Regions from separate parts of the Verrucosispora sp. SN26_14.1 genome, predicted to be linked through region 2. Evidence: predicted binding sites of a transcription regulator. Region 2 holds the regulator's gene; the other holds the start of a gene.
What was found. Region 2 encodes HrcA, which represses chaperone genes, less so after heat shock. Its sites were predicted from a motif close to GGTTNGCACNCTCNNNNNGAGNGTGCNAACC; they were not measured.

Region 1: a site for HrcA is predicted at 4,572-4,602, ahead of groL (chaperonin GroEL). Genes of this name have one in related genera too.

The regions. Positions count from the first base shown of each region.
Region 1 covers NZ_SISL01000093.1:409-15,026, forward strand. Annotated here, with positions in the region: partial or broken gene EYA84_RS11595 (S8 family serine peptidase) at 1-1,395, shown strand, start outside; gene EYA84_RS11600 (GNAT family N-acetyltransferase) at 1,447-2,388, shown strand; gene EYA84_RS11605 (hypothetical protein) at 2,458-2,700, shown strand; gene groL (chaperonin GroEL) at 2,754-4,376, opposite strand; gene EYA84_RS11615 (hypothetical protein) at 4,650-5,726, opposite strand; gene EYA84_RS11620 (cold-shock protein) at 5,858-6,058, opposite strand; gene EYA84_RS11625 (GNAT family N-acetyltransferase) at 6,270-6,800, shown strand; gene paaN (phenylacetic acid degradation protein PaaN) at 7,377-9,050, opposite strand; gene EYA84_RS11635 (GNAT family N-acetyltransferase) at 9,103-10,122, opposite strand; gene thrC (threonine synthase) at 10,405-11,691, opposite strand; SAM riboswitch class I at 11,701-11,836, opposite strand; gene EYA84_RS11645 (DoxX family protein) at 12,029-12,478, opposite strand; gene EYA84_RS11650 (DUF4232 domain-containing protein) at 12,881-13,567, shown strand; gene EYA84_RS11655 (ABC transporter permease) at 13,557-14,456, opposite strand; partial or broken gene EYA84_RS11660 (ATP-binding cassette domain-containing protein) at 14,456-14,618, opposite strand, start outside.
Region 2 covers NZ_SISL01000157.1:74-7,532, forward strand. Annotated here, with positions in the region: gene EYA84_RS15670 (DUF4870 domain-containing protein) at 46-603, opposite strand; gene hrcA (heat-inducible transcriptional repressor HrcA) at 813-1,835, shown strand; gene dnaJ (molecular chaperone DnaJ) at 1,909-3,054, shown strand; gene EYA84_RS15685 (16S rRNA (uracil(1498)-N(3))-methyltransferase) at 3,056-3,790, shown strand; gene EYA84_RS15690 (SDR family NAD(P)-dependent oxidoreductase) at 3,940-4,701, opposite strand; gene EYA84_RS15695 (histidine triad nucleotide-binding protein) at 4,794-5,156, shown strand; gene EYA84_RS15700 (serine hydrolase) at 5,153-6,532, shown strand; gene EYA84_RS15705 (PhoH family protein) at 6,756-7,459, shown strand, end outside.

The DNA.
Region 1 (14,618 bases), on a different contig from region 2:
GCCCGGCCCTCGGCGCGCCCGCCACGCCGGGCCACCGCCTGGACGACCGCCGTGGTGATGCTGCTGACGGTCGGCGTCGGTGGCGTCGTCGCCGGCCAGCCCGGGCTGCACGGGGAACGGTTGTTCGTGGTGCTGCGCGAGCAGGCCGATCTGACCGGTCTGCCCGCCGGGGCGGGGAAGGCAGGTCGGGACGCCCGCGCCGAGGAGGTCTACCGGCGTCTGGTCGACACCGCCGAGCGGACCCAGGCCGACCTGCGCCGGGACCTGCGCCGGCTACGGCTGGACCACACCGCCTACTACCTGGTCAACGCGATCGAGGTGGACGGCGGGCCGGTGGCGCGAGCCTGGTTGTCGACCCGACCCGAGGTGGCGAAGGTCCTGGTCAGCCAGCGGCTGCGTCCGCTACCGGTGCCGGACGGTACGACGCGCGGCGACGCGTCCGCGCCGACCGGCCCACCCTGGAACATCACCATGATCGGTGCGGACCGCGTCTGGTCCGAGCTGGCGGCGACCGGCGCCGGGGTGACGGTGGGGAGTTCGGACTCCGGAGTGGACGGTGGACATCCGACCCTCGCCCCGGGTTTCCGGGGCGGTGACGACTCGTGGTTCGACCCCTGGAACGACACCCGTACGCCGACCGACCGCAGCGGGCACGGCACCCACACGGCGGGCAGCGCCGTCGGGCGGGGTGGTATCGGTGTGGCACCGGGGGCGCAATGGGTGGGCTGCGTGAACCTCGACCGCAACCTGGGCAGCCCCGCCGCGTACCTGGACTGCCTCCAGTTCATGCTGGCGCCCTTCCCGCCCGGCGGCGACCCGTTCGCGCAGGGGCGCCCGGCCCGGGCCCCGGAGATCCTCACCAACTCGTGGGGCTGCCCACCGATCGAGGGCTGCGACCCCCGGGTGCTGCTGCCGGCCGTCGACGCGCTGGAGGCCGCCGGGATCCTGGTGGTGGCCGCCGCCGGCAACACCGGCCCGTACTGCCGGTCCATCCAGGACCCGCCGGCCCCGTACCCGGACGTGCTGACGGTCGGTGCGGTGGACGAGCGGCGGCGGGTCACCGACTTCTCGTCCCGGGGACCCACCCCGTCGGGCGTGAACAAGCCGGACCTGGTGGCGCCGGGCGCGGACGTCCTCTCCGCGATGCCCGGGGGCGGTTACGCCACGCTCGCCGGTACGTCGATGGCGACCCCGCAGGTGGCCGGCGTGGTGGCGTTGATGTGGTCGGCCAACCCGGACCTCGTCGGTGACCTGGACCGGACCCGGCGGATCCTGCGCGAGACGGCCACCCCGATCGACGCCCCGACCGGCTCCGGCAACTGCGGCGGTACGGCGAACGTGGCCGGTGCCGGGCTGGTCGACGCGTACGCCGCCGTCGAGGCCGCCCGGGACTGACGCCGGACCACGGACTGACACCGGACTCGATGTGATCTAGGGTCGGCTGCCATGGACGCGACCACCATCGCCGAGTTGACCGTCGAGCGGGCCGCCGAGGTGGTCGAGCTCTGTCGCCGGGCGCTCGACCTGCCGGAGGACGCGGCCGAGGCGGAACCGCTCGTGGCGACGCTCTGGCACCGGGCCGCCGCCGACCGGCCGGTGCGGGTGTTCGGCGCGTACCGGGGTGACGACCTGGTCGGGGTCCTGATCGGATCGCACTCCGGCGAGGCGGGGCACGTCGACCTGCTGGCCGTGCACCCGCGGGTACGCCGTCAGGGCGTGGCCCGGGCCCTGCTCGGGCACGCCGAACGGGCGCTGGCCGAGTCGGGCGCGGTCGAGATGGTGCTCGCCGGCAACCCGCCGTACTACGGCTGGCCCGGCATCGACGTCCGCTACACCCCGGCGATCTGTCTCGCGCTCGCCCTCGGCTACCGCCAGGACCGCACCGCGTGGAACATGACCGCCGACCTGTCGTCCGACTCGTCACCGGCGCTGCGCGCCACCGAGGCGGCCGAGGCCCGGCTGGCCGGGCAGGGCGTGACGGTACGCCGGGCCGAGCCGAGCGACCTGCCGGCGCTCACCACCTTCGCCCGTACCACCTTCGGCGGGGCGTGGGACGGCGAGCTGGCCGGTTCGGTGGGTCGCCCCGACGCCGGCTGCCATCTGGCCGAGCGCGACGGCGAGCTGCTCGGCTTCGCCGCGTACGGATCGTCCCGGCCGAGCTGGTTCGGGCCGATGGGCACCGTCCCCGCTGCCGAGGGGTCCGGCATCGGCGGCGTCCTGCTGCGGCGCTGCCTGCGGGACCAGCGGACGGCCGGCATCGAGTTCGCGCAGATCGGCTGGGTCGGTCCGGTGCCCTTCTACTCGCGCAGCGCGGGTGCCCGGATCGAGCGGGTCTTCTTCCTGTACCGCAGGGCGCTCGGCAGCCCGAACGAGTCAACCGGCGCATAGGCGCCGATACCACCGTTCACCCTCCCCGGTCATCGACGCCCCCTACGGTTTTGCGTAGAGGAGGCAGCCATGACCACGGATGACGAGCAGACCCGGGACACCCTGGCGGTGCCCTTGGTCGCGGTTCCCGAACTCCCGGCCCAACTGCCGATCGACCGGCTGGACTACGGCGACGCCGAGCAGTTGGCGGAGATGACCGGGGCAGCCGAACCACCCGAGGAGCCGCTCATCCTGGTCGACGAACCGGCACCGCACCGCCCACCGTACGACCGGGCGCAGCAGCGGCGCGACGAGCGGCCGCTACCGACATAGGAAAAGGGCGGACCGCTGACGCGGCCCGCCCTTTCCGGCGTGTGGAGCTGGACTCAGAAGTCCATGTCCCCGCCACCCGGACCAGCCGGGGCAGCCGGGGTCTTCTCCGGCTTGTCCGCCACGACGGCCTCGGTGGTGAGGAACAGCGCGGCGATCGACGCGGCGTTCTGCAGCGCCGAGCGGGTCACCTTGGCCGGGTCGATGATGCCCGCGGCCAGCAGGTCCACGTACTCACCCGACGCGGCGTTCAGGCCGTGACCGGCGTCGAGGTTGCGGACGCGCTCGACGACGACGCCACCCTCCAGGCCGGCGTTGACGGCGATCTGCCGCAGCGGGGCGTCCAGCGCGATCTTGACGATCTGCGCGCCGGTCGCCTCGTCGCCGGCCAGGTCCAGCTTGTCGAAGGCGGTCTTGCCGGCCTGCACCAGCGCGACACCACCACCCGGGACGATGCCCTCCTCGACGGCGGCCTTGGCGTTGCGGACGGCGTCCTCGATGCGGTGCTTGCGCTCCTTGAGCTCGACCTCGGTGGCCGCGCCGACCTTGATCACCGCAACACCGCCGGCCAGCTTGGCCAGGCGCTCCTGCAGCTTCTCCCGGTCGTAGTCGGAGTCGCTCTTGTCGATCTCGGCCCGGATCTGGTTCACCCGGCCCTGGATCTGCTCGGCGTCACCGGCACCGTCGACGATGGTGGTCTCGTCCTTGGTCACCACGACCTTGCGGGCGCGGCCCAGCATGTCGAGACCGGCGGCGTCCAGCTTGAGGCCGACCTCCTCGCTGATGACCTGACCACCGGTGAGGATGGCGATGTCGGTCAGCATGGCCTTGCGGCGGTCACCGAAGCCCGGCGCCTTGACGGCGACCGACTTGAAGGTGCCCCGGACCTTGTTGACCACCAGGGTGGCCAGGGCCTCGCCCTCCAGGTCCTCGGCGATGATCAGCAGCGGCTTGCCGCCCTGCATGACCTTCTCCAGGATCGGGAGCAGGTCCTTGACCGACGAGATCTTGCTGTTGGCGATCAGGATGTACGGGTCGTCGAAGACGGCCTCCATACGCTCCGGGTCGGTCATGAAGTAGGCCGAGATGTAGCCCTTGTCGAAGCGCATACCCTCGGTGAGCTCCAGCTCCAGCCCGAAGGTGTTGCTCTCCTCGACGGTGATGACGCCTTCCTTGCCCACCTTGTCCATCGCCTCGGCGATGATCTCACCGACGGTGTTGTCACCGGCGGAGATGGAGGCGGTGGAGGCGATCTGCTCCTTGGTCTCGACGTCCTTGGCGAGCTTCAGCAGCTCCTCCGAGACGCTGGCCACGGCGGACTCGATGCCACGCTTCAGGGCCATCGGGTTGGCGCCGGCAGCCACGTTGCGCAGACCCTCGCGAACGAGAGCCTGGGCCAGGACGGTCGCCGTCGTCGTGCCGTCACCGGCGACGTCGTCGGTCTTCTTGGCGACCTCCTTGACCAGCTCGGCGCCGATCTTCTCGTACGGGTCCTCGAGCTCGATCTCCTTGGCGATGCTCACACCATCGTTGGTGATGGTGGGGGCACCCCACTTCTTCTCGAGCACGACGTTGCGGCCCTTGGGGCCGAGGGTCACCTTCACGGCGTCGGCGAGCTGGTTCATGCCCCGCTCGAGGCCGCGGCGAGCCTCTTCGTCGAACGCGATCATCTTGGCCATACGGCGTTGTCCTCCTGGACACTCACGGACCAGCCGGGGTGTGCCCCGGACGGGCCGTCTGGTGTACGCACCTTGGGACGTCGCCACCTGGCGACGGCGACGTCTCCTCGGCCGGGCCGGATAGCCCGCGACGACCGGCCACTGCCCCGCCCGAGGTGATCCCCCGGGTGCGACGGTGGCCCCACCGTCCCGACCAACTGGCACTCACGCCATGCGAGTGCCAATGACTTGTTTAGCACTCTGCCCTGCCGAGTGCAAGCACGACCGCCGTGATCAGCCGAGTTCATGGGCCAGTTGGGCGTCGTTCACCGGCCCCTCGTGTCCCCGCTGCTCGGCGTACGTGACGACCAGCCCGACCAACTGGGCAAGCTGGCCCGGCAGGGTGAGCAGCGCCGCCAGCACCGTCACCACGACCGTGCCCGCCGTCACAGTCCGGGTCTCCATCGGGCCGGTGCCGATCAGCAGCAGGCCCACCTGCTCGATCGCAGCCGCGACCAACGACACGGCGATCACCGCGCCGATCACCAGCGCCAACCGGCCGAGCAGCAGGCCCAGGCGCTGCCGCAGCATCTGGTGCGAGCGGCCGATCGGGTTGTCCCGCTCGAACAGGTAGACCGGGCCGACCATGGCCAGCGCGAACACCGCGTAGATGCCGGGCAGGAAGCAGAGGCAGAGGCCGAACAGCACGATCATGCCGAACAGCAGGGTCCACCCCCAGAGCCCGAGCGCCCGCCGGACCCCGTAGCGCATGGCCGCGCCCAGGTCGACCGGCGCACCGGCCGCCTGCCGGGCGATCACCCAGGTCCCGGCCGCCCAGCCCACACACTGCACCAGGCTCGCGATCAGACCCGCCCCGAAGAGGCTGCCCACCCACACGAGGCTGTCGGCCCAGAATCCGGAGGGCAACGCGCTGCTGTCGTCGGCGAGCTGCTCCTCCCAGCGCGCGGTGGGGTCGATCACCAGCGCGAGCACCGCCAGCACCACCGCCGGCAGCACCTGGGTCAGCAGGACGATCGGCAGCAGGAGCGACCAGCCCCGGCGGAGCGCGCCGACACAGCGCGCGTACCAACCACCTACACCGGCACCGGGCGGATTCACCAACGGGCTGGCCGGGTCGAGGCCGTACCCCGGTTGCGGGTACCCACCGTAGGGCGACGTCGGATATGGCTGGCCCGGGTAGGGCTGGCTTGGATAGGGCTGGCTTGGATAGGGGGCGGTCGGGTCGACCGGTGGCCGCCCGTCACCCCGATCGGGCTCGTTCGCCGGCGGGGTCGGCTCGTTCGCCGGCGAAGGCCGGGCCGGCTCGTCGGGGGACGAGGACGGACCCGCCGGGGGCGGCTGGTCGGACATGGACGCTCCTCAGCGATGGCTGGATCGGCCCATGATCTTCCCTGGTCGGCCCCGGCGCCGCTGCCCTGCACCGGCCACGATCCCATAACCCCACCCGAGGATCAGCCGGCGAGGTGGACGCGGCGGGTGACTCAGATGGCGCGTACCCGCTCGGCCTGCGGGCCCTTCTGGCCCTGGCCGATCTCGAACTCCACCCGCTGGCCGTCGTCCAGCGCCTTGTAGCCGTCCATCTCGATCGCGGAGAAGTGAACGAAGACGTCCTGCCCGCCGTCGACGGCGATGAAGCCGTAACCCTTCTCGGCGTTGAACCACTTCACGGTGCCCTGTGCCACGGTGTTGTCCTCACTCTGCGCGGCGTACCACAACTCCGGGCACCGGCACGCCGAACACCCGGAGACCACCGGTTTCAGCGATCCGCGACGACCCCGAAAAACGGTGACCGAAATCGCACGGTACACGAGGCGTGACGACCGCGCACGACCACAAATCGGGCATATTCCGACTGACGGCATCGCCGTACGTCATTGTGGTAAGCATGCCGACATGACCAGCGCCATCGACGAGACCAGCACCCTGCGGGCGGACGTCCGTCGGGTCGAGCCGGCGGACGCCGCCCGGATGCGGGCCCTCCGTCTGGAGATGCTCGCCGACGCCCCGCTGGCCTTCCTGGAGACGATCGCGGAGGCCGCCGCCCGCCCGCACGCCGAGTACGCTGCCCGCGTCGCCCAGGTCTCGGCCGGCACCCACACCGCCCAGTTCGTGGCGGACCCCGGTGGCCGACTGGTCGGGCACGCAGGTGGCGTCGCCCATCCCACGGAACTCGCGGTCACCGTGGTCTACGCGGTCTACGTCACCCCGACGTGGCGCGGCACGGGCCTGCTCGCATCCCTGATCGACGCGGTCGGCGCCTGGTCACGGGAGTGCGGGCGGCAGGAGCTGATGCTCGAAGTCGTGGTGGGCAACGACCGTGCCTACCGCGCCTACCAGCGGATCGGCTTCGCCGACACCGGCGTACGGGTGCCGCACCCGACCGTCCCCGCCCTCCGCGAACTCCAGATGCGCCGCCGGGCGTAGTGGGGGCGGGGTGGGGATTTCCGGGCAGCCCACCCTGCTCCGGGCGGTCAGGCTTGATCCCGCCGCAGGGTGGGCTGCCCGGAAACCCGACGTGGTCCGGCTGATCGGGTGGGCCTGCCCTCGGATCGGACCGACCCACTCCCCTCGCCCTGCTCGGTAGCGACGGTCGCGGGCTGGCCAGGGTGTCCGGCGGATGCGGCGGGTGCCAGGTCTCCCGCGCCGCCTTTGCTCTGCTTCAACCCACGCAACGAACAGGGCGATTCGTTCCTCCTGGCAAATGCCGCACTGGCAAAGCTATGACAATTGACCAGAACCGGTGCGTTCTCCCGAAAGTATTGCGTGGAGTGAAGCAGAGCAAAGGCGGCAAGGCGCAGTACCGCCGCCCACCGTCCGCCTCCGCACCGCACCGCACCGCACCGCCCAAGCTCAACTCAGCTCATGCTCCAACGGTGACCCAGCAGGGTTCCGGGGCAGCCTGACCCGCGCAGGGATCAAGCCTGACCGCCCGGAGCGGGTCAGGCTGCCCCGGAACCCCCACCGTGAGAAGACCCGCCCCCCCCACCGTGAGCAGCAGACCTAGGCGTGCCGCCGACTCTGCACGATGCGGAAACGGTTGGCGACGTACGCCCCGTCGGTGAGGGCCGAGTTGGCCGCCGCGTTCGCCCCGCTGCCGTGGAAGTCGGAGAACGCCGCCGACTGGTTCACGAAGACGCCTCCGGTGAGGTTGCCGGACAGGTGCACTCCGACCTCGATCGCGGCGTTCTCGGCGGCGTCCAGCACCGCCTCGTCGGTGGAGTAGACGGCTGCCGTGAGCGCGCCCTTCTCCCCCACGGTCGCCCGGAGGATGTCCAGGCTGTGCGTGGTGGAGTCGGTGGCGATGGCGAAGGAGATGGGTCCGAACCACTCCCGCGAGTAGGTCGCGGTGTCGCCGGCGTCCAGCTTGACGACGGTGGGCGTACGGACCACCGCGTCCGGGAACGACGGGTGCGTGACGGTACGCGACTCCAGCACCGGCGTACCGACCTTGGTGACCTCGTCGAGGCGGTCCAGGACGCCGTCGTTGACGATGGCGCCGGTCAGCTCGACCCCACGCGCCGGGTCGGCGGTGAGCTTGCCGACGGCGGCGGCGATCCCGGCGGCCACCTCGTCGAAGCTCTTGTGTCCCTGGTCGGTGTCGATGCCGTCGCGGGGAATGAGGATGTTCTGCGAGGTGGTGCACATCTGGCCGCTGTAGAGCGTCAGGGTGAACCCGAGGTTGCGGCACATGCCGGCGAAGTCGTCGGTGGAGTCGACCACCACCGTGTTGAGTCCGGCCTTCTCGGTGTAGACCGCCGCCTGGCGGGCGTTGGCCTCCAGCCAGTCGCCGTACTCGGTGGAACCGGTGAAGTCCACGATCTTGACGGCCGGGTGCAGGGCCAGGGTCGAGGCCAGCTTCTCGCCGGGCGCCTCCGGGGCGAGCAGGACCAGGTTCGGGTCGAAACCGGCCTCGGCGAGCACCTGCCGGGCGTAGCGCACCGTCACGGCCAGCGGGAGCACGGCGCGCGGGTGCGGCTTGACGACCACCGGGTTGCCGGTGACCAGCGACGCGAACAAGCCCGGGTAGGAGTTCCAGGTCGGGAACGTGTTGCAGCCGATGACCAGGGCGACTCCTCGCGGCACCACATGGAACGTCTTGGTCATCCGCAGCGGGTCGCCCTTACCGGCGGCCTTCTCCCAGGCGGCGGTCCCCGGATGCCGGGTCATCTCCGCGTACGCGTAGGCGACGGCCTCCAGCGCCCGGTCGAGCGCGTGCGCGCCGCCGGCCTGGAAGGCCATCACGAATGCCTGTCCGCTGGTGAACTGCACCGCGTTGGCCAGTTCGAAGACGTTCTTGTGCAGCCGGTCGAGGATCTCCAGGCAGACCCCGACCCGCGCCTGCGGCCCGGCGTCCCGCCACGCGGGCAGCGCCGTGGACGCGGCGGCGACGAGCTGTTCGGCGGTGGCGTGCGGGTAGCGGACGTCCAGCGGGACGCCGAAGGGGCTGGTCTCGGTGGCGACCTGGTCGCCGTCGCCCGACTGGTCGAGCGGGAAGTCTCCACCCAGGTACGCCTCGAATGCGGCCTTGCCGTCGGCGGCTGCGGTCTCGCCGTACACCCGGGGGCTGGGTGATTCCGGGTAGGCGGACCAGTACCCGCGCTCCGTGATCGCGGTCAGCGCGCGGTCGAGGGTCTCGGCGTGCCTGTCGTACAGGGGGTGCGGGGTCTCCGTCATGCCCGCCATCATGCAACAGGAAGCCCCGCGATCAGTAGGGGCGTGTCACAGCTCAGACGTCGAGTTGCCAGTTGCTCCAGCGATCCATCACCCGGAAACCGAGCTGCTCGTTGATCGTGATCATGTGATCGTTGCTGTCCGCGTTGAAGGTGTCGATCACCTGGATCGCGGGTTCGTGGGCGAGCAGGTGACGAAGGTTCTCGATCTTCGTGAGCAGGCCGAGGCGGCGGCCCCGGTGCTCCGGGTCGACGATGGTGATCTGTTGGAAGGCGTGCCAGTCGGCGGTCGGTGACATGTCGAGCAGGGTCCAGGCGACCAGCCGACCGGACTCCTGATGCCGTACGCCCGCGTGGTAGCGCCGCTTGCCGCGCGCTTCGAGCGCCCGCTCGGTGCCGCGTACCCGCTCCGCGTCGACCTGCTCGGGCTCCCATGCCAGGTCACCCATGGGCGCGTCGGCCAGCAGCCGCCCGTCCAGGTACGCGACGTCGGCGATCAGATCGTCCGGCGTACCCCCGCGCCAGAACAGCACCTCGTAGCCGGTTGCCCGGGATCGTGCGTCGGCCAGCAGCGCGTCCAGGGCGGCCTGGTCCAGTTCGGCGACGTGCAGTCGCCGTCGTACGTCGGCCAGGGCGTCGACCGCGCCGACGGTGGCGGCGAACCGGGCGGCCGGGGCGGGGTGGTCGGGATCGTCGCGCAGGTGCGCCCGGCTCAACGCACTGACCCGTTTCCGCCCGCGCTCGCGCAGTACGCGCAGGCCGCGCTCGAACAGCGCCCGACCGACCCCCCGGCTGCGATGGTCCGGGTGCACGACCAACTCGCCGGAGGCGTTCTCGGTGTTGTCGAGTTGCGGCAGGTCGAGCAGCAGGTAGCCGGCCGGGGTGCCGTCGGCGTGGGCCAGCAGGGCGAGGGTCTCGGTGCCCGGCATCGGCTGGTGGAACAGCGAGGTGAACCGCTGCCGGCTGAACGGGGGGTAGTCCGGCAGGTCGGTCGCGGTGTAGTCGGCACCGATCCGGTACGCCTGTTCGATGGCCGACTCGTCGTCGGGACCGAAGGAGGTGATGGTGATGGCCATCTCCGCAGCCTGCGGGACGACCGACGAAGGGGCCAGCGATTATTCGCCGGCCCCTTCGGAAAGCTTGGTCGGGAGGGACGATCGCACAACGCCTCCGGCGCTGGGTCGTAAAGACTGAAAGTCTACGGCGAAACGCCCTCCCGCACGAAGCATCTTGCGCCGCCCGGTTCCTGCCGTCAAGTACTCGACGGCGTGTTTTCCGCACTCACCGCTAAAAGCCCGTTACCCGGCGGATCGGTCGGCGTGCACCATGCCACTCGGGCGACGGGCTCGCGGTGTGTCTCAGCCGAGCAGGCCGGCGTCGCGGGCGGCCCGCAGCGACGGCTTGATCCGGTGGGTCGGCCCGACCTCGCCCGCGACCGCGTCGAGCGTCTTGAGCCCCTCACCGGTGTTGTAGACCACCGTCTCCGCGGTCGGGTCCAGCTTTCCGGACTCGACCAGCTTGCGCAGCACCGCGACGGTCACCCCGCCCGCCGTCTCGGCGAAGACCCCGGTGGTACGCGCCAGCAGCCGCACGGCGGCACGGATCTCGTCGTCGTCGGCGTAGTCCATCCAGCCGCCGGTCCGGCGTACCGCCTCCAGGGCGTACAGGCCGGCCGCCGGGTCGCCGATGTTGAGCGACTTGGCGATCCCGGTCGGCTTGACCGGGGTGATGGTGTCACCGCCGCCGTGCAGGGCGGTGGCGATCGGGTTGCATCCGGCCGACTGGGCGCCGAAGACCTTCCACCCGCCGGCCGGCGCCTCGACCAGGCCGATCTCGACCAGTTCGCTGAACGCCTTGTCGACCTTGGTGAGCAGCTCACCGGAGGCCATCGGGATGACCACCTGGGCCGGGATCCGCCAGCCGAGCTGCTCGGCGACCTCGTAGCCGAGCGTCTTGGAGCCCTCCGCGTAGTACGGCCGGACGTTGACGTTGACGAAGGCGGTGTCCTCGAACTCGTCGGTCTCCACCAGCTCGCCGCAGAGCCGGTTCACGTCGTCGTACGAACCGTCGATGGCGACCAGCTCGCCGCCGTAGACGGCGGTGGTCACGACCTTGCCCTGCTCCAGGTCGCTGGGGATGAACACCACCGACGGGGTGCCGGCGCGGGCCGCGTGGGCGGCGACGGAGTTGGCCAGGTTGCCGGTGGAGGCGCAGGCGAACCGGGCGAAGCCGAGCGCCCGGGCGGCGGTCAGCGCGACCGAGACGACCCGGTCCTTGAACGAGTGGGTGGGGTTGGCGCTGTCGTCCTTGATCCAGAGCGGGCCGGTGATGCCCAGCTCGGCGGCGAGCTGGTCGGCGGCGACCAGCGGCGTGAAACCGGGGTCCAGGGTGACCCGGGTGGCCGGGTCCTGGCCGGCGGGGAGCAGCGCCGCGTAGCGCCAGATGTTCTGCGGGCCCGCCTCGATCTGCTCACGGGTCACGGTGGCGAGGGCCGCCGGGTCGTAGTCGACCTCCAGCGGGCCGAAACACTCGTAACAGGCGTGCTGCGCGGCCAACGGGTAGCGGGCGGAACAGGCGCGGCAGACCAGGGCGCGGGCGGGGCTGGCGGTGGTGTCGATCCCGGTAGGGGCGAGCGTCGACGTCATGTCCGAGTCCTCTCATCTTCCCCCACATCGCACCCTGCGGCGGGGACGGAATTGGCACCTGCCCCACGGGACGCTCAGCGATGAGCGCGCGGGGTGGTTGCCGGGGCGTCTTCGGGCCGTATCCCTCAGCCCCTCTGGATGAGGTATTCAGTTGTGCCGCCGAGTCTAGGCAATCCCGCCGCGCTCGTCAGCGTTCGATCTCAGCCTGTGAGCGATTCCTCACCGCCGCCACCACCCGCGCAAGCGCGTCGACCCTGGATCGGGCAGCCCCGGCAGCGCCGGGTTGACCTGGTCCAGGGTCGCGCACGAGCGTCGGTCGGTCACCGCACCGGCCGGGTCAGGCCGGTACGGACCTGCGTTCGGCCGCCTTCAGGTCCAGTGCGGCACCGTTGCGCTGGCGCAGCAGGTTGTCCAGCGCCCAGCTACCCGGGCCGAGCACCGCGATCAGCAGGAACGACCAGCAGAACAGCACCGACAGCTCGCCGTGGTTGCGTAGCGGCAGCAGCGCCTCGGGCTGGTGGACGACGAAGTAGGCGTAGGCCATCGAGCCCGACGCCACCAGTGCCGCCGGTCGGGTGAAGAGACCGAGGAGCACGAGGGCACCGCAGACGGCCTGGATCAGCGCGGCCCACCAGCCCGGCCAGGTGCCGAGCGGGACGGGTTCACCGCTCCCCCGGGCACCGCCGAAGACGCCGAACAGAGACGACAACCCGTGGCAGAGAAACAGCAGGCCGATGACCATGCGGAACAGGGACAGGGCCGGCCCGCCGAACCGGTCAGTACGCATTCCGGAACCTCCATTGTGGATGGACGAGGGCAACCAGAATGCGGGACTGATAAATATTTGTCGATGCAATCTCTTCCTTTGGGAACGCTCCCACATCGATGGTAGCGACTGGAACTCCCGAGGGAACCCCCTTCGGCGAAGATCATTTCGATCACCCTCCGTAACGACTCCCTGTACACCCTGGACATCTGACGGCAACAAGTCGCGGTCATCCGATCCGGGGCCGCGCGCCCACCCGGGTCCGGAAGCGGCCACCGTCGTCCCACCAGCCGGTACGCGGGGCGGTCCCCGACCGACCGGAAAGCCGTCCCGAAGCGCCCACCTCGCCACCCCGACTGCCCGCCGAACGATCGAGGACCGTGATGCGACGATGGGCCGATGCGAGAAATCCACGGGGGATCGATGCCGGATACGACCACGAGACGCGGCGACGGAGGCCGGGCCTACCGGCGTCCTCGGCTCGTCGCGCTGCTGACCGCCGTCGCGCTGCTCGCCGGCTGCGCACCGACCGACGCGTCCGGCAACGTCCCGGGTGACGGACCGACGGAGCAGGCCGACCCGGCCACGAGCCCGACCACGGCCGGCCCGGACGCGCCGGAGGTCTGCCCCGAATCGGGGGTACGGATCCGCTACCTCGGCGTCAGCGCGGCCATGGGGCTCCGGGCGATGGGCGTGGAGCTGGTCAACTGCGGCGACCGCCCGTACAAGCTGCGCGGCTATCCGGCGCTGCGTCTGTTCGACGGCGAGGGGGCACCGATCACCGTCCGGGTGGTCGAGGGGGCGGCCGGGATCGCCTCGGGCTTCGACGACCCACCCCGGCCGCTGGTGCTGGCACCGGGCGCCACGGCCGGAGCGGCCGTGATCTGGCGCAACCTGGTCGACGATCCGACCGTGGTCGCCACCGACGCCGCGCGGGTGGAGATCGCGGCGGCCAAGGGGCAGCCGGGGCAGGAACTCGACATGGAGGGGCCGATTGACCTCGGCAACACCGACCGGATCGGAGTCAGCGCCTGGAAGAAGCGGACGGGCCCGACGCCGACGCCCACCGAGTCGGCGGACGACGGCGTCGACGCCGCACTCAGCTGGTGATGTCCTTGCGGGTGAAGCGCCAGAAGGCGAGCCCCCAGAAGAGGGTGGCGTAGCAGATCGCCGAGACGGCGCCCCGGACGATGTCGTCGGTCTGCACCGGCGTGGAGAGCAACCCCAGCCAGGCGGTGCTGTAGTGGGTCGGCAGGAACGACCGGATCGCGCCGAGCGCGGTGATCTGGTCCAGGATGCTGGAGAGGATCCACAGCAGCACCGCACCACCCACCGCGCCCAGCGCGGCATCGGTGACCACCGAGAGCAGGAACGCCAGACCGGCGACGACCAGCAGGACGACCGCCAGGTAGCCGAGCACCGCGAGCAGGCGGAGCAAACCCTCGCCGGGTTCGAGCTGTGCGGCGACCGTGCTGCGCAGCGGCGACCAGCCGTACCGCAGGGTGCCGATCAGCAGGGCCGTACCGGCGAGCAGCACCAGCGCGAACGCCGAGTAGGCGAGCGCCACCAGCAGCTTCACCGTCAACAGCCGGGCCCGGGGCACCGGCACCGCCAACAGGTAACGCAGGCTGCCCCAGCTCGCCTCGCTGGCCACCGTGTCGCCGCAGAACAGCGCCACCACCACGACCAGCAGGAACGAGGCGGAGACGAAGATGGTGAACAGGGTGAAGTTCAGTCCGCCGGAGGTGGCGAACGAGACGAGGCTGCCGAACTCGCCCCGGCCGCTGTCGTCGTCACCCGAGTCGAACTGGAAGGCGATCAGGATGATCAACGGCAGCAGCACCATGAAGCCGAGCGCCAACTGGGTACGCCGCCGCGCCGCCTGACGGCGGAACTCGGCGCCGAACGGCAACGTCCTCGACGGCCGGTAGCCGGCGGCGGCACCCGACGGAGCCACCCCGGACTCCTCCCGCGTCGGCTGCACGGTCGATCCCGCCATCACCGGTCCCCGCTTCCCCGAGAGTTCTCGCCCACCAGGGCGAGGAACGCGTCCTCCAGGCGGCGCCGGGGCACCACCCGGTCCACTCCGATACCGGCCCGTACCAACTCGGCGACCACCTCGCTGCGCGCGGTGCCGTTGGTGTCCACCACCAGGTGCCCG
Region 2 (7,459 bases):
TGCCCTGACCGCCGTCCCCGAGGTCAGGGCCTCACGAAGCCGAGATCAGCGCTTCACGAAGGCGTAGGTCATCGGGTACCGGTAGAGGGCGCCCTCGTTGGCCTTGACCCCGGCGATGATCCCGAAGATCACCGGCACGATCCAGACCAGGAACGGCACGAAGAACAGCAGCCCGCAGGTGATCGCGGTGAGCACCCAGCTGAGCAGCCCGGCGATGGCCCAGGTGAGCTGGAAGTTCAGGGCGGCCACCGAGTGCGCCCGGACCACCGGGCTCTGCTGCCCCCGGGTCATCATCGCGATCAGCGGCGCGACCCAGCCCAGCAGACCGCCGCCCACGACCACCCCGAGCGGGCCGCCGAAGTGGGCGATCAGGGTCCAGGTCTTGTCCTCGTTGCTGGCGTAGCCGCCGCCGGGGGGACCGTAACCGCCCGTCGGGTACCCGACACCGGGCGCGCCGCCCGGCGGGGGGTACTCACCCGGCGGGGGATAACCGCCGGGCGGCGGGTAGCCGCCGGGCGGGGGATAGCCGGGCTGGCCCGACGAGCCCGACAGTGGGGACGTGGGGTCGTCGCCGGATCCTGGAGGACGAGGTGGTTCAGTCATGTGGTCACGGTAGGTGCCAGCGGCAACGGCGCACCATAGCGACACCGGGGAGTGTCAACCCGCCGATCGGTTTCCGGACATCCGGGAAGTCTTGATCATCGCGGGCACGGGAACGCCGACGTAGACTGGCACTCGCTACAGTCGAGTGCCAGAGTGTTCCTCTGGCACTCCGGGCGCTCCGGGCTGACCTGCGACAGGAGGTGGGGAGGATGGGTCTCGACGACCGGAAACTCGCCGTGCTCCGGGCGATCGTCGAGGACTACGTCGCCACCCAGGAGCCGGTCGGCAGCAAGGCCCTCGTCGAACGGCACCAACTCGGTGTGTCCCCCGCCACGGTCCGCAACGACATGGCCGTGCTGGAGGAGGAGGGCTACATCCGCCAGCCGCACACCAGTGCCGGGCGGGTGCCCACCGACCGCGGCTACCGCCTCTTCGTCGACCGGCTCAGTCGGGTCAAGCCGCTCAGCCCCGCCGAACGGCGGGCGATCGAACGGTTCCTCGTCGGCGCGGTGGACCTCGACGACGTGGTGCACCGCACCGTACGCCTGCTCGCGCAACTCACCCGTCAGGTCGCCGTGGTGCAGTACCCGAGCCTGGCCCGCTCCACCGTCCGGCACCTGGAACTCGTGCCGATCTCCACCACCCGGCTGACGCTGGTGATGATCGCCGACACCGGCCGGGTCGAGCAGCGGCTGGTCGAACTGCCCGCGCCGGTCCCCGCCGACGACGTCCTGGACCTGCGCCGACTCGTCAACGAGAAGCTGGTCGGCACCCGCCTGTCCGACACGCCACCGCTGGTGCAGACACTCATCGACGAGTGTGCGCCGCACCTGCGGGCGGCCATGACCACGCTCTCCACCGTCCTGCTGGAGACCCTCGTCGAACGCCACGAGGAGCGGCTCGCCCTGGCCGGCACCGCCAACCTGGCCCGGGGCGGCCTGCTCGACTTCCAGGGGTCGCTGCGCCCCATCCTCGAGGCGCTCGAGGAGGAGGTGGTGCTGCTCAAGCTCATCGGCGAGGTCGAGCCGAGCACGCTGCGGGTCCGCATCGGCGACGAGAACCAGATCGACAACCTGCGGGCGGCGTCCGTGGTCAGCACCGGATACGGCCCGGGCGCGACCATCGTCGGGGGGATGGGCGTGCTGGGTCCGACCCGGATGGACTACCCCGGAACAATCGCCACGGTGAGGGCCGTGGCACGCTACGTGGGCGAGCTGCTGGCCCAGAACTGACCAGTCAGGGCCGACGGCAGGCTGCCGCCACCGACCGGCGTAACGCGAGACGAACACGAGGACACGGAACCCAGTGGCCAGGGACTACTACGGCATTCTCGGCGTGAGCCGAGGGGCCTCCGACGACGAGATCAAGCGCGCCTACCGCAAGCTGGCGCGCCAGTTCCACCCGGACGTGAATCCGGACCCGGAGGCCCAGGAGAAGTTCAAGGACATCAACGCCGCGTACGAGGTGTTGTCCGACGACCGGAAACGGCAGATCGTCGACCTCGGTGGCGACCCGCTCGCCCCGGGCGGCGGCGGTGCCGGTGGGCCGGGGGGCCCCGGTGGCGCCGGACCCTTCGTCGGCTTCCAGGACATCATGGACGCCTTCTTCGGCGGGGCCACCGGCGCCGGGCGTGGCCCGCGACCGCGTACCCGGCCCGGGGCCGACGCGATCCTGCGGCTCGAACTGGACCTGCAGGAGACCGCCTTCGGGGTCGAGGCACCGATCACGGTCGACACCGCCGTGCTCTGCACCACCTGCACCGGGGCCGGTACCGCCGCCGGCACCCACCTGGCCACCTGCGAGGCGTGCGGTGGCCGGGGCGAGGTGCAGTCGGTGCAGCGCACCTTCCTCGGCCAGGTGGTCTCCGCCCGGCCGTGCACGGTCTGCCAGGGCTACGGCACGACCATCCCGCACCCCTGCCCCACCTGCGCCGGTGACGGCCGGGTCCGCACCCGCCGCTCGCTGACCGTGAAGATCCCGGCCGGCGTCGAGGACGGGATGCGGATCCGCCTGGCGCAGCAGGGTGAGGTCGGCCCGGGTGGCGGCACCGCCGGTGATCTCTACGTGGAGATCCACGAGCGGCCGCACGACGTCTTCTCCCGCAAGGGCGACGACCTGCACTGCCGGGTCACCGTGCCGATGACCGCCGCCGCGCTCGGCACCCGGCTGACCATCAAGACGCTGGACAGCGAGGAGCCGGTCGACGTGAAGCCGGGCACCCAGCCGGGCAGCACGCTGCGGCTACGGGCCCGGGGCGTACCGCACCTGCGCGGTGCCGGTCGGGGCGACCTCTACGTCCACCTCGACGTGCGTACCCCGACCAAGCTCGACGCCGACCAGGAGCGGATGTTGCGGGAGTTCGCGGTGACCCGGGGCGAGGAGGTCGCCGAGCTCAGCAAGCAGGGCGGGTTCTTCTCCCGGATGCGCGACGCCTTCAACGGCCACGCCTGAGGTGTCCGCTCCGCTCTTCCTGGTCGAGTCGCTGCCCACCACCGACTCGACGGTGCTCGACGGGCCGGAGGGCCACCACGCGGCCACCGTGCAGCGGCTCCGGGTCGGCGAGGAGCTGCTGCTCGCCGACGGTCGGGGCGGCACCGCCGAGGCGGTGGTCACCGCCGTCGGCCGGGGCACCCTCGACCTGGACATCACCGCTCGCGGGTACGTCGACGCGGCGCACCCGCGACTGGTGGTGGTGCAGGGCATCGCCAAGGGCGACCGGGGTGAGCTGGCCGTGCAGGCGATGACCGAGACGGGCGTGGACGAGATCGTCCCCTGGGCGGCGTCCCGCTCGGTGGTGCAGTGGCGCGGCGAACGAGGCGTCCGGGCCCGGGCCAAGTGGGTGGCGACCGCCCGGGAGGCGGCGAAGCAGGCCCGTCGGGCGTGGCTGCCGGTGGTCGCCGGTGCCCCGGATGAGTCCGGCACGTCGGTGGCCCGCCGGATCGCCGGTGCCGCCGCCGGCTATGTGCTGCACGAGGAGGCGAGCGACCGGCTGACCACCGTCGAGTTGCCCGACCGGGGCGAGATCGTGCTGGTGGTCGGCCCGGAAGGCGGCATCACTCCGGCCGAGCTGGCGGCCTTCCAGGAGGCCGGCGCGCGTCCGGTCCGGCTCGGCCCGTCGGTGCTGCGTACCTCCACGGCCGGGGTGGCCGCGCTGGCCGTGCTCGCCACCCGACTGCTGCGCTGGTGACCGTCACCGGCCACGCCCGCGCGGCGAGGCCGGTACGCCCTGCCCGACGGGTCGTGGCCGGGTCGGGGTAATGCACCTCGGCCCCTTTGCTCTGCTTCAACGGACGCAACGGTTTGCGGCCGGACGCGGCGCTCTCCGGCCGGGGATCTCTAGGTGCGCAGGTAGGAGGCGCCGTTAAGGTCCACGATGGTGCCGGAGGCCCACTCCGCCTCGGGGCTGGCCAACCAGTGCACCGCCGCCGCGATCTCCTCGGGGCGGGCCACCCGGTCGAACGGGCTCTGTGCCCGGACCGCGTCGCCGCGCGGCGACTTCAGGTGCTCGTTGGTCATGTCGGTCGCCACGAAACCGGGCGCGACCGTGGCGACCGCGATGCCGTACGGCGCCAGGGCCACCGCAAGCGACTGGGCCATCGCGTTGAGCCCGGCCTTGCTGGCCCCGTACGCCGGGTTGGCAGGCTCGCCCCGGAACGCGCCGCGCGACGATACGTTGACGATGCGCCCGCCGCCCGAGCGCATGTGCTGGGCCGCGCACCAGGCGGCGTTGGCGGCACCGAGCAGGTTGGTGTCGAGAATCTCGCGCCACCGTCTCTGCCACTGCTCGTAGCTGCTCTCGAAGACCGGGTGCGGTGGATCGGCCGGGCCGAACACCCCGGCGTTGTTGACGAGTACGTCGAGCCCGCCGAGTCGTTCCGCCGCCTCGTCCACCATCGCCCGTACCGCGTCGGGGTCGGCCAGGTCGGCGCGGACCACCAGATGGCCGTCGCCGGGAAGCGCGGCCCGCAACGCCTCGGCCAGGTCTGCCGAGTCGCGGTGGTGGATCGCCACCCGGTCGCCGGAGGCGGCGAACGCCGTGACCACCGCCCGTCCGATGCCGCGTGACCCACCCGTGACCAGTACCGCCCGCCCCGACATGCGCGCCATCCTGCCGCACCCGCCCAGATGTAAGGAAGGGACCCTTCCTATACACGAGGCGTTAGTAGGGGGCCCTTCCTTACACTGCCCCGGTGAGTACTCCTGACTGCCTGTTCTGCCGGATCGTCGCCGGGGAGATCCCGGCCACCATGGTCCGCGAGACCCCCACCACGCTCGCCTTCCGCGACATCGACCCGAAGGCGCCGGTGCACGTCCTCGTCATCCCCAAGGAGCACTACGCCGACGTGGCCACCCTGGCCGCCGGCGATCCGGTGCTGGCCGGTGAGGTGCTGGCCACGGCCGCCGCGGTGGCCGAGGACGAGGGGCTGCTCGGGGACGGCTTCCGGCTGATGTTCAACACCGGGGCGTACGGCGGTCAGGAGGTCTTCCACGTGCACGCGCACCTGTTGGGTGGTGCGCCGCTCGGGCCGATGCTGGCCCGGAGCGTGGCGTGACCACAGCCGCCACCGGTCGACTCGACCGGTTGGTCCGGGAGGTCCAGGCGCGGGGACGGGTGCCGGCCGTGGCGGCGGCGGTGCACCGGGCGGACCGCCCGCTGTGGACGTGCGTGGTCGGCGGCACCGGCAACGACACCGCGCTGGACGAGGACACCCGGTTCCGGATCGGGTCGGTGACCAAGACGTTCACCGCCGTGCTCACCCTCCAGTGCCGCGACGACGGCCTGCTCGACCTCGACGACCCGCTGGACCGGCACCTGGACCTGCCGGCGCACGGCGAGCTGACCGTGCGCCGGTTGCTGTCGCACACCGCCGGCCTGCAACGGGAGCCGTACGGCGACGTCTGGGACACGTTGCGGGCGCCGGACGCCGACCGGCTGGTCGCCGAGCTGGCCCGGGCGGAGCGGGTGCTGCCGCCGGGTCGCCGCTACCACTACTCGAACCTGGGCATGGCGCTGCTGGGCCGGCTGGTCGGCCGGGTGCGGGGCGGGACCTGGGCCGAGGTGCTGACCGAGCGGGTGCTCACTCCGCTGGGGCTGACCGCGACCACCGCCGACCCGGGGCCCCGCGCGGCGACCGGGTTCCTGGTGGACGCGTACTCCGACGAGGCGCGCCCGGAGCCGCCGACCGACTTCGGCGCGGTCGGGCCGGCCGCGCAGCTGTGGAGCACCGCCGGTGACATGGCCCGGTGGGCCGCGTTCCTGGCCGACCCGGGGGCGCTGGACCCGACCGGCGGGGTGCTCGCGCCGGCCACGCTGGAGGAGATGCGCTGGCCGGTGACGGTCACCGACGAGACGACGTGGTCCGGTGGCTTCGGCCTGGGCCTGATCCTGGTGCCGCAGGGACAGCGGGTGGTGCACGTCGGGCACGACGGGGCGATGCCCGGGTTCCTGGCCGGGGTGTACGGCCGGCGGGGCGGCGAGGGGGCGCCCGCCGCGTTCGGCGCCGCCGTGCTGGGTTCCTCCGGTGCCGCCGTGGACCTGCTGGAACTGCCGCACCGGCTGCTCGCCGCCGCGGTCGAGCACGACCCGGCCGACATCGTGCCGTGGCGGCCGGGCACGCCGGCCCCGGAGCACCTGCGAGGGCTGCTCGGCCGCTGGTGGGGCGAGGGTTTCGAGTACGTCTTCGGCTGGCACGACGGTGCCCTGCAAGCGCGGGGTGCCGGTGACCCGACGGAGAGGCCGCCGGCGGTCTTCGCACCGGTGCCGGAGCAGCCGGACGTGTTCCGGACGGTCTCCGGCCGGGAGGTAGGCGAACTGCTCCGGCTGACCCGGGACTCCGCCGGCGAGGTGGTCCGGATGCACTGGGCGACCTACCGGTTCACCCGACGGCAGGAGACCTTCGACGGGTACGACTTCCGGGCCGACGGCTGACTCTTTTGTCTACTTGTGCACCAGTCGTCGGATCCCGTTGCGGTCACCGGTCCGCGCCGGAGTGGGCAGGCGCACCAGAGGGTCGCGACCGGCCGCCCCGAGGTAAATGGGCGGCGTGTCCCCGGCGGGGAAACGATACGATGGAGTCAACGTCCGCACGCCGTGGCAGCAGGCCCGGCGCCGAGATCGAGAGCAGGTGGCGCAGGGCCCCTCGGCCCGACCTATGACCGGCACCCCACCTCCCGACCTGCCCCGGGTGCAGACCAAGATCACGGTCCCCGACTCGAAGATCATGGTCAACCTCCTCGGCGCGGGTGACGAGATCCTGCGACTGGTCGAGCGCTCCGTGAACAGTGACGTGCACGTACGCGGCAACGAGATCACGATCACCGGTGCTCCCGCCGACAACGCCCTCGCCGAGCGGATCTTCAGCGAACTCCTCGAACTGATCGAGAAAGGCGAGATCCTGACCACAGACGCCGTCCGGCGTACCGTCGGCATGCTCGAACAGGGCGGCGCGGAGCGGCCCGCAGAGGTCCTGACGCTCAACATCCTGTCCCGGCGCGGGCGGACCATCCGCCCCAAGACGCTCGGGCAGAAGCGCTACGTCGACGCGATCGACGCGCACACCATCGTCTTCGGCATCGGCCCGGCCGGCACCGGCAAGACCTACCTCGCCATGGCGAAGGCGGTCCAGGCGTTGCAGGCCAAGCAGGTCAACCGGATCATCCTGACCCGACCGGCGGTCGAGGCGGGGGAGCGGCTGGGCTTCCTGCCCGGCACGCTCAACGAGAAGATCGACCCCTACCTGCGCCCGCTCTACGACGCGCTGCACGACATGCTGGACCCGGAGACCATCCCGAAGCTGATGGCGGCGGGCACCATCGAGGTCGCCCCGCTGGCGTACATGCGCGGTAGGACGTTAAA